Regions from separate parts of the Azohydromonas lata genome, predicted to be linked through region 2. Evidence: predicted binding sites of a transcription regulator. Region 2 holds the regulator's gene; the other holds the start of a gene.
The links. The regulator FNR, encoded in region 2, switches genes on or off when oxygen is low (the NO sensors DNR and NnrR bind a similar motif). The targets are predictions, from matches to a motif close to TTGATNNNNATCAA.
Positions count from the first base shown of each region.

Region 1: a site for FNR is predicted at 1,690-1,703, ahead of hemN (oxygen-independent coproporphyrinogen III oxidase). Genes of this name have one in related genera too.

Region 1 covers NZ_JAXOJX010000001.1:313,565-318,612, forward strand. The annotation lists gene SM757_RS01455 (sensor histidine kinase) at 1-1,325, shown strand, start outside; gene hemN (oxygen-independent coproporphyrinogen III oxidase) at 1,762-3,147, shown strand; gene SM757_RS01465 (c-type cytochrome) at 3,423-3,740, opposite strand; gene SM757_RS01470 (ferritin-like domain-containing protein) at 3,910-4,821, opposite strand; gene SM757_RS01475 (4Fe-4S binding protein) at 4,985-5,048, shown strand, end outside.
Region 2 covers NZ_JAXOJX010000056.1:35,434-40,481, forward strand. The annotation lists gene ccoP (cytochrome-c oxidase, cbb3-type subunit III) at 1-713, shown strand, start outside; gene SM757_RS26000 (hypothetical protein) at 963-1,250, shown strand; gene SM757_RS26005 (hypothetical protein) at 1,318-1,596, shown strand; gene fnr (fumarate/nitrate reduction transcriptional regulator Fnr) at 1,678-2,415, opposite strand; gene hemN (oxygen-independent coproporphyrinogen III oxidase) at 2,592-4,001, shown strand; gene SM757_RS26020 (sulfite exporter TauE/SafE family protein) at 4,071-4,778, shown strand; gene icd (NADP-dependent isocitrate dehydrogenase) at 4,967-5,048, shown strand, end outside.

The sequences.
Region 1 (5,048 bases), on a different contig from region 2:
TCGACCAAGTGACGGCGCGGTTCGAGGTGGACGCCAACGGACAGCCCCTGCTCGATCCGGCGCGGCTGAGCGATCCGCGCTGGACCCGGCCGTATTCCGGCCTGTACTGGCAGATCGACGAGATGGCGGGCACAGTGCCCCGACGCGGCGTGCTGCGCTCACGCTCGCTGTGGGACGCCGAGCTGCAGGCGCCCGCGGATGCGCTGGCCGATGGCGAGGTGCACGTGCACGAGGTCGCCGGACCTGGTGGCGCTGAGCTGCTCCTGGTGGAGCGCACGGTGCGCATGGCTGCGGGCCGCACCACGGTCTGGCGCCTGCTGGTGGCAGCCGATCGCCGTGACACGGCCGCGGCGGTTGCCCATTTCAACCGCCTTCTAGCAGCCTCGCTGGCGGTGCTGTTGGGGCTGCTGATGGCGGGGGCTGTGACGCAGGTGGTCGTGGGTTTGGCGCCGCTCAGCGCGCTGCGGCGTGGACTCAACGCCGTGCGCGAGGGCCGACGGCAACTCCTGGAGGGCGAGTTTCCCCAAGAAGTCCAGCCGCTGGTCGATGACTTCAACGGCGTGCTGCAACGAAACACCGAAATCGTGGTTCGCGCGCGGACACAGGCGGGAAACCTTGCACACGCTATCAAGACGTCGTTGGCCGTGATGGCGCAGGGTGCGATTTCGGCACAGCAGCATCCCGAAACGCTGGTCGCGTTGCCTGCATTCGTGACCGACCAGGTCGAAGTGGTGCGTCGCCACGTCAACTGGCATCTGGCCCGCTCGCGCGCCGCGGCGGCGCAAGGCATGCCGGGCGTACGCGCCGAGGTAGGCCCCGTCGTGCAAGCGCTCGTGCGGGTGATGTCGCGCGTGCATGCCGAGCGCGGGCTGCAATTCGACATCGCCGTCGTGGAGCCCGGACTGGCCTTCGCCGGGGAGGAGCAGGACCTGCAGGAGATGCTGGGCAACCTGATCGACAACGCCTGCAAGTGGGCGCGCAGCTCGGTGCATATCGCGGCGTCCCGGGTACCCGAGGCAGGGACACCCCAGCTTCGCCTGGTCGTCGAGGACGACGGGCCGGGCATCGCGGCCGAGGAACGCAAGCACGCCCTGTCGCGCGGCGTGCGCCTGGACGAGGCCGCACCTGGCAGTGGCCTGGGGCTGGCCATCGTGCACGAGCTCGCCGAGCTCTACGGCGGCAACGTGATGCTGGGCAGCGGACGGCTCGGCGGGCTGAAGGCCGAACTGCTGCTGCCCCGCACTCGCTCGGCAATGCTCTCCACAACAGCGCCCAGTCTCCTGGCCGGTGACGTCGCGGCCACCGTCTACCATGCCGAGCCCTGAGCCACAGCAAGCTTGATCTGGCCGCGCTGCCGCTGTAGGAGCGGGCGGCCTTCCTTACACGGCGGGGATGAAGTCGTGCACCGGCCTTGCCTTGGTGAAAAAGGTCATGCAGCCGGCGCCAGCTTTCGCCCCTGAGCAAATCCACGATGGTGGGGCAGTTGGGGCCCTGGTCGCTGGAGTCGATGATGAAGGCAAAACCCACGTCGCCACGGCGCCGGTTGAAGCGCACGCTGTTGAGGTACTTGGTGGGCAGCGCTACGTTCTGCGGGAACAGGATGGTCTGCACCACCTGGTCGCTCGCGGGACCCACGCGCACGAGCGCGGGGCCGCCGTAGCTCGTGAGCCTGACCGGGCAACGCGCGAATTGACCAATATCAAGGCGCCGTATCGGCGTGGGCACGAACATGTGGCCATGTCTACCGTTGCCGTTCAACCGATGGACCCACGATCCGTGCTTACCGAAGACCTGCTGCGCCAGTTCGATACGCCGGGCCCCCGGTACACCTCCTATCCGACGGCCGACCGCTTCTCAGCAGACTTCGGTCCTTTTGAAGCGGTGCAATCAATCCTGAGCCTTGGCGCGAGCAGCGCCACGGCGCCGCTGTCGCTGTACGTGCACATCCCCTTTTGCGAGTCGCTGTGCTACTACTGCGCGTGCAACAAGATCATCACCAAGCACCATGAGCGTGCCACCGAGTACCTCGACGCCCTGGAAAAGGAACTCGCCCTGGTCGTGCACTCACTGGGCCCGGGACGCCCGGTGTCGCAGCTTCACTTCGGGGGCGGATCGCCAACGTTCCTGTCGGACGCCGAGCTTGGCAGATTGATGAAGGCGCTGGGCGAGCGCTTCGTGTTCACTGCGGATTCGGAAGTTTCCATCGAGGTCGACCCGCGCACGGTGTCGCCAGAGCGGCTGGAGCACCTGCGCGCCCTAGGCTTCAACCGGCTCAGCTTCGGCGTGCAGGACTTCGACCCCGACGTCCAGCAGGCCGTGCACCGCGTGCAGTCGTTCGAGAGCGTCCGTGAGCTGATGCACAGCGCGCGGGCGCTGGGCTTTGTCTCGATCAACGCGGACCTCATCTACGGGCTCCCCAGACAAACGCCACAGAGCTTTGCTCGCACGCTGGAGCAGATCGGTGAACTGCGGCCCGACCGCATTGCGCTGTATGCCTATGCTCACCTGCCCGAGCGCTTCAAGCCCCAGCGACGCATTGACGGCGCAGACCTTCCCAGCCCGTCGCAGCGCGTGGTCATGCTGGGCGAGGCGATCAGCGGCTTCCTGGCACGTGGCTACGACTACATCGGCATGGACCACTTCGCATTGCCTGATGATGCGCTGGCTGTGGCCAAGCGCGAGGGCCGGCTGCACCGCAACTTCCAGGGCTACAGCACGCAGCCCGACTGCGACCTTGTCGCGCTCGGCGTCTCGGCCATCGGGCGGATCGGAGCGACGTACTACCAGAATGCGAAGACGCTGCCGCAGTACTACGAAAGCTTGGCGCGCAACGAGTTGCCGGTGGTGCGCGGCTACGCCCTTGACAGTGACGACCTGCTGCGGCGCGATGTGATCATGTCCCTGATGTGCCAGGGACGTCTGGAGTTCGACGCCATCGAGCGCGCCCACGGCATCCACGTGCGCGACTACTTCGCAGCTGAACTGGCATCGATGCAAGCGCTTTCTCAGTCTGGTTTGGTCAAGATTGGCGAAGGCGATATCCAGGTCACGCCTTCGGGCTGGTTCCTTGTTAGGGCCATTGCCATGGTGTTCGACCGGCATTTACAAGCAGCCAAGGAGCGTGGCCGGTTTTCCCGGGTCATTTGAGTTCCGTGCAGACTCCACACGGTGGCGTGTGTTGCACGGCTTGACCGTTTGGTGGCTATCGTTGACCGGTGGTGTGTAACAGGGTTGCTTTTCAAACCGTTGAGTAGAGAACCACAGACGATGACCCACTCGCCGTGCGCCTGCGCCAGGTCAATTACCTCCTGAACTCCTTCCGCCGCCAACCACTCCCGCCGCGCGTCAGCGGCGGACACAGCGGTCCAGAGCTGGCCTAACGGGCACTGCCGCAGTTCGATCTCACCGCCGTGCTCACATCGCTACTTCTGCTTCAAGATCCAAGCCACGAGTTGACGGGCCTCGGCATCGCTGACAGCTTGTGGTGGCATGGGCACTGGGCCCCAGACGCCAGAACCACCCTTCATGATCTTGGTGACCAGCGTATCGGGCGCGTCCTTCTGCCCAGCGTATTTCTTGGCCACCTCCTTGTACGCCGGCCCGACGACCTTCTTGTCGACCGAGTGGCACGCCAAGCAGTTCTTCTGCTGGGCAAGCTTGGCGCCCGGGTCGTCGGCTTGTGCCAGTACGCTGCCAGCCGTGACCAACAGTGCCGCCGCGAAAATTGTCCGTATGCTCATCGTCTCGTCCTATCGTGTAGGCGCCAAGCGGGCGCCGCACAGCGGGGCGAAGGACATGCCCGGCCATGCGTTCCTGCCCCCGCCTGGCAATCTTGACAGCCGCCGTGCGGCTCGTGAGGCCACGCTGCCTGGATGGCCGCCACTGCCACGGTGGCAGCCCGTGGCCGGCTCAAGTCCGCATCCGGCGCTCAATCTGCAACGCCAGCCGGCCCAGTCGCCGCACGACTCGGCCGAGCGCTGTTTCGGCCGCGGTGAACAAATGGCCTTCGCTGCTTCGCATGATCGCCTCCAGCGTCTCACTCAGCGTTTCCAGGGGTTCCTGTGCCCAGACCAGCAGCGAGACAACCGACGCCCCATGCATCGCGTTCTCAAGGAGCGCAGCCTCCTCGACATAGGGGCGCAGCGGTGTCGTGGAGAGTTCATCTTCTAGCAGCCGGGCGCTTTCCTCGTCGCCCTGGGTTCGTAACGCCGCCGCCACGGCACGATGGCGCCTGGCGATCCCAGACTCTTGCTGCGCCAGCAGTGATTCCAGAGCTTCCTGCGTCGTGACGGTCGGCGGGGGAGGCAGCAGCTGGCGCCGCTCGCGATGCCAGGCCTTTCGCCGCCAGCGTCGCATCAGCGATGCATGGCGTAACTCCTCGAGCGCCAGGCGCTCGGCCTGAGCTGCAACGGCGGGATCGGACGCCTGGGCGGCGAGGTAGCTGTACAGCGCGAAGGCCCGTTGTTCGTTGTCCGCGGCGATGGCATACGCGCGATACGGTGAAAGCAGTGCGCTGCCGGCAACGTCGCCCCAGGCGCTGGCCATCTCCGGTGGCAACCACCAGCTGAAATCCGCGGTGTCCGGCACCGGCTGGCCCAGCGCGCCAGCCCAGTGCTCGACGGCGTCGACGTGGGCCCGCTCCTCGTCGCGCATGGCGCGAAATGCTTCGGCTGTCGCAGCGTCGCCACGGCGCTGCATGAGCTCTGCGAGCGCGTCATAGCGCTGCACGGACTCGCGTTCGATGGCGTTGGCTACGCCGATGAGCACCGACAGGCTCACCTCGCCAATGTGGGGCTGGTGGTCGAGCAGGGGCTTGCGCATGGGGGCCCTTTCCTTTGAAGCATCCGGCCGCTGCAGCAGGCACAGCGCAAGGGATGATTGCACAACGGTTCCCGTGTTACGTGCAGACGGTATCCGCTGTCATGGGCACGCTAATTGCCGCCATTTGACGCTCGATGGAGCCTCCGTAACTGGCGAGGTGGTATTGACCATTCAAATCCGACTGCCGCTGCTGGCCCTGGTCATTGCGACGCTCCTGGTGTGGTGGT
Region 2 (5,048 bases):
TCTTCGCCGCGGTGTACCTGGCCCTGTATCCGGGCCTGGGTTCCAGCCAGGGCGCCTTCAACTGGTCCAGCCGTGGCCAGTACGAGGCCGAGCAGGAGAAGGCCCGCGCCGCCATGGCGCCGGTCTACGCCAAGTACGTGACCATGACGGCCGAGCAGCTTGCTCAGGACCCGGCGGCCATGGGCATCGGCGAGCGCCTGTTCGTCAACACCTGCGCCGGTTGCCACGGCTCGGATGCCCGCGGCGGCAAGGGCTTCCCCAACCTGACCGACACCGACTGGCTGTATGGCGGCTCGCACGACACCATCAAGCAGACCATCACCGGTGGCCGCCAGGGCATGATGCCCCCGATGGCCGAAGCCATCGGCGGTGGCGAGAACGTGCGCAACGTTGCCAACTACGTGCTGAGCCTCTCCGGCAGCCCGCATAACGCGGTCTACGCCCAACTGGGCAAGGAGAAGTTCACCACCGTGTGCGCGGCCTGCCACGGCGCCGACGGCAAGGGCAACCAGGCCATGGGCGCTCCCAACCTGACCGACAAGGTCTGGCTGCACGGCTGGGGCGAGCAGGCGATCATGAACATGGTCAACAACGGCAAGACCAACGTCATGCCGGCCCATGCTTCGCGCCTGAACCCCGAGCAGATCCACGTGCTGGCTGCCTATGTGTGGAGCCTGTCCAACAAGGGCGGCGCCGCCACGCCGGCGCAGTAATCGCCAGCGGTGTTTGGCGGGGGGCTCATGTCCGCATAAGCGGCCACCCCGCCAAACCAAAGGAAAAAGCGCGCGCCAAGCCGGTTTCGGCTCTGGCGCGCGATGTCTTTTGGGGGCGGCGGCATGGGCCTGGGGCGGCTTGACGGCTCGGGCCCGCGCCGTGCTCCCTCTGTTTTCATTTCCACGTTCGTCGTGCCGTGTCGGCCCTCCGGCCGGCGCGGTGCCCGTGAACCGAGGCAGTATTCCCTGATGGACCGCAAGACCGACAAACAGGCCGGCAATGGCCAGCGCGTGCCGTGGTGGCGCGTGCGCATGATGTGGCTGGTGGTGGGTGGCCCGTTGGCCGTGGTGGTGGCGGCCCTCGTCACCGCCGTCATCGCCATCCGTGGAGCGGACGTGGTCATAGGCTCCGGCGCGGCGCCGCAGTCGCAGCAGCCCGCGGAAGATTCCTCAGGCGACATGCGCCCCGCCATAGAGGCGCGCAACAAGGCAGCTGCCGAAGCCGCCGCAGTCGGAGCCTCTTCGGCTCAACGCTAGCTCCGGGTCAACGCTAGGACGGGGCAGGGCGGCCGCGCGCAAGAATGGCCGCCAGGAGGTGATCGACATGACGACAACCCCTCGTGCCCAAGCGGTGATGCTGGTGGCCTGGCCTTCGTTCCTGATGGCCGCGGTGCTGGAGATGCTGGTGTTCGCGCTGGTGGATCCGCACGACCTGCTCGGTGCCGGTGCCATACCGGCCGAGCTCACGCCTACCGGCGTGTACTCGCTGGCCTTCTTCCTGTTCTGGGCCGTGATCGCCGCGGCCGGCGCCCTGGGCCACTGGCTGGGTACCCCGCCCAACGCGATCGACGCCGGCCACATGCACGGCGTCCATGGCCACTGAAAGACCGTTTCCACGGCCGAAGACGGCAACAAAAATGGCGCCCGCGGGCGCCATTTTTATTTGAAGCCGTAGGGCGGGCCGTCAGCAGGCGGCGCCGTTGACCAGCTTTTGCAGGCCGTCCTGGTTCACGATGCGAATCTGGCGCTGCTTCACTTCGAGCAGGCCTTCTTCCTGGAACTTGGAGAAGGTGCGGCTCACCGTTTCCAGCTTCAGGCCCAGGTAGCTGCCGATTTCCTCGCGCGTCATGCGCAGGATGAGCGAGGAGGCTGAGAAACCGCGTGCCTGAAGGCGCTGCGTGAGGTTCAGCAGAAAGGCCGCCAGGCGCTCTTCGGCGCGCATGCTGCCCAACAGCAGCATGACGCCATGATCGCGAACTATTTCACGGCTCATGATCTTGTGAAGCTGGCGCTGCAGGTCAGAGAACTCGCGCGAGAGCTCTTCGAGCTGGCCGTAGTGGATGACGCAGACCTGGGAATCTTCCAGCGCCACGGCGTCCACCGTGTGGCGGTCGCTGCCGATGCCATCCAGGCCCAGCAACTCGCCGGCCATTTGGAAGCCCGTGACCTGATCGCGGCCATCCTCAGCCGAGACGCAGGTTTTGAAGAAGCCCGTGCGCACCGCGTAGAGCGACTGGAAGACGTCGCCGGCGCGGAACAGCGTGTCACCGCGCACCACCGAGCGCCGCGTGGCCACCATGGTGTCCAGCTGCTCCAGGTCCGTGCGCGACAGGCCCACCGGCAGGCACAGCTCACGCAGGTTGCAACTGGAGCAGGCGACCTTGAAAGGTTCAGAGCGAATGGGCGGCAGAGTGCTGTTCATGTTGCATCGCGATGCCGTGGCGGCACATCCGGCCGCCTGGGCGCAGGTTTCTTCAGGAGAGTCAGCGGTCTTCAACATGATATGCCTCAATCACTGGCGCCATTCTTGGCGGCGCCTCAACTTGCCGACTTGAGGCACATCAAGCTCTTGTGTCCCGGGTTTGGCAAAGTGTCGCCATGCTACGCGATACATCCGCCCCCGGGCCCATCCTGACCGAAAGCTTGCTCCAGCGACTGGACGTGCCGGGGCCTCGCTACACCTCCTATCCAACCGCGGACCGCTTCGTCGAGGCGTTTGGACCGGTGGAGTACGCACAGGCCCTGGAGCAACGCGCACAAGGCGCCACGGTGGGCGGCACGCCCCCGCTGTCCCTTTACGTCCATATCCCGTTCTGCGAGTCGGTCTGCTACTACTGCGCCTGCAACAAGGTCATTACCAAGCATCACGAGCGGGCCGAGGAGTACATCCAGGCTCTGGAAGCCGAGATCGGCCTGCACGTGGCGGTGCTGGGCAAGGGCCAGTCGGTGTCGCAGCTGCATTTCGGCGGCGGCTCGCCGACCTTCCTGTCCGACGCCGAGATCGAGCGCCTGATGGCGGCCATGCGTTCGGCCTTCCGCATTGCGCCGGGTGCGGAGATCTCCATCGAGGTGGATCCGCGCACGGTCACCACCGAGCGGCTGCAGAACCTGGCCCGCATGGGCTTCAACCGCCTGAGCTTCGGCGTGCAGGACTTCGATCCCGAGGTGCAGAAGGCCGTGCACCGGGTGCAGTCTTTCGAGAGCGTGCACGAGCTGGTGGTCAGCGCCCGCGCACTGGGCTTCGAGTCGCTGAACGTGGACCTGATCTACGGACTGCCCAAGCAAACGCCCGCGTCCTTCGCCCGCACGGTGGAGCTGGTGGGCGAGCTGCGGCCGGACCGCATCGCGCTGTATGCCTACGCGCACCTGCCCCAGCGCTTCAAGCCGCAGCGCCGCATAGACCCCGAGCAACTGCCGCCGCCGGGCGACCGCGTGCAGATGCTCGGTGGCGCCATCCAGGGCTTCCTGGGTTTTGGCTACACCTACATCGGCATGGACCACTTCGCGCTGCCCGGCGACACCCTGGCTGCGGCCAAGCGCCAGGGACGGCTGCACCGCAACTTCCAGGGCTACAGCACGCAGCCGGACTGTGACCTCATAGGCCTGGGCGTGTCCTCTATTGGCCGCATGGGCGCCACGTACAGCCAGAACGCCAAGACGCTGCCGGAGTATTACGACGCCGTGCGCCAGGGGCATTTCCCCATCGTCCGTGGCCTGGCGCTCACGCGCGATGACCTCGTGCGCCGGGCGGTCATCATGGCGCTGATGTGCCAGGGCCGCGTGGAGTTCGAGTCCATCGAGCTGGCGCACCTGGTGAACATGCGCGAGTACTTCGCCGCGGAGCTGGAGTCGCTCAAGCCGCTGGTGGAGATGGGCCTGGCAGAGCTGGAGTCCGACGCCATCCAGGTGACGCCGCGCGGCTGGTACTTCGTCCGCGGCGTGGCCATGGTGTTCGACCGGCATTTGCGTGCCGATAAGACGCGCGAGCGCTTTTCCCGGATCATTTAAGGCTTCGCTTCGAGCTCCCCGCAGTACCCGCGCCTGTTTTTTTCTCCGGTCATGGATGCAGCCCTCGTCTTGAGCGCCCTGTTGATGGGCCTGGCCGGATCGCCCCACTGCGTGGCCATGTGCGGCGCGGCCTGTACCGCGCTGGCCGGCCGCTGTGGTGGTGCGCGGCCGCAGCAGGCGCTGCTGGGTTTTCACCTGGGCCGTTTGCTGGGCTACGCGGCCGCGGGTGCGGTGGCGGCGGGTAGCGTCACGCTGCTGGCACGGTTTTCACAGCTCACGCCGGCGCTGCGTCCGCTGTGGACGCTGGTGCACGTGGCCGCACTGGGCCTGGGCCTGTGGCTGCTGATCAAGGGGCGGCAACCGCAGTGGCTGGAGAACTTGGGCCGCGGCACGCGGCTGGCGCCCGCGGTGGCAGCCGGGCAGGGCGGCACGTCCTCCGGCGGCTGGCAGCCCATGCTGGGTCCGGTCAAGGCCGGCCTGGCCGGCACGGCCTGGGTGGCTTGGCCCTGTGGGCTGCTGCAGTCGGCGCTGGTGGTGGCTGCGCTTGGACAGCATGCGGCTTCCGGGGCGTCCATCATGGCGGCCTTCGCAGTGGGCTCCTCGCTGGGCCTGTGGCTTGGGCCGGCGCTGTGGTGGCGCCTGGGCGCACCGGGCTCGCGCTGGCTGGCCTCAGGTGGTTGGGCGGTGCGCCTGGCCGGTTTGGGGCTGGCGTGCGCATCCGCTTGGGCGCTGGGCCACGGGCTGTGGATGCGTATCGCCGCCTGGTGCGTGAGCTGACGCGCCGGGGGGCGTCGTCACCTGGGGACAGTCCCTAGGAAGGGCGTCAAGTTCGCGTCAAGCTGCACTGCGATGCTTTGTGACTAAGTTGGCTGTGTCGCCTGGTCTTATGTAAGACACAGGACTTGAAACCGCCGTGAATAGAATGGCGGTCTGCTTCCATAACCCCCACACAGGAGCGAGTTTTCATGTACCAGCACATCAAGGTGCCCGAGGGCGGCCAGAAGATCACCGTGAACGCGGACTTCTCGCTCAACGTCCCGAACAACC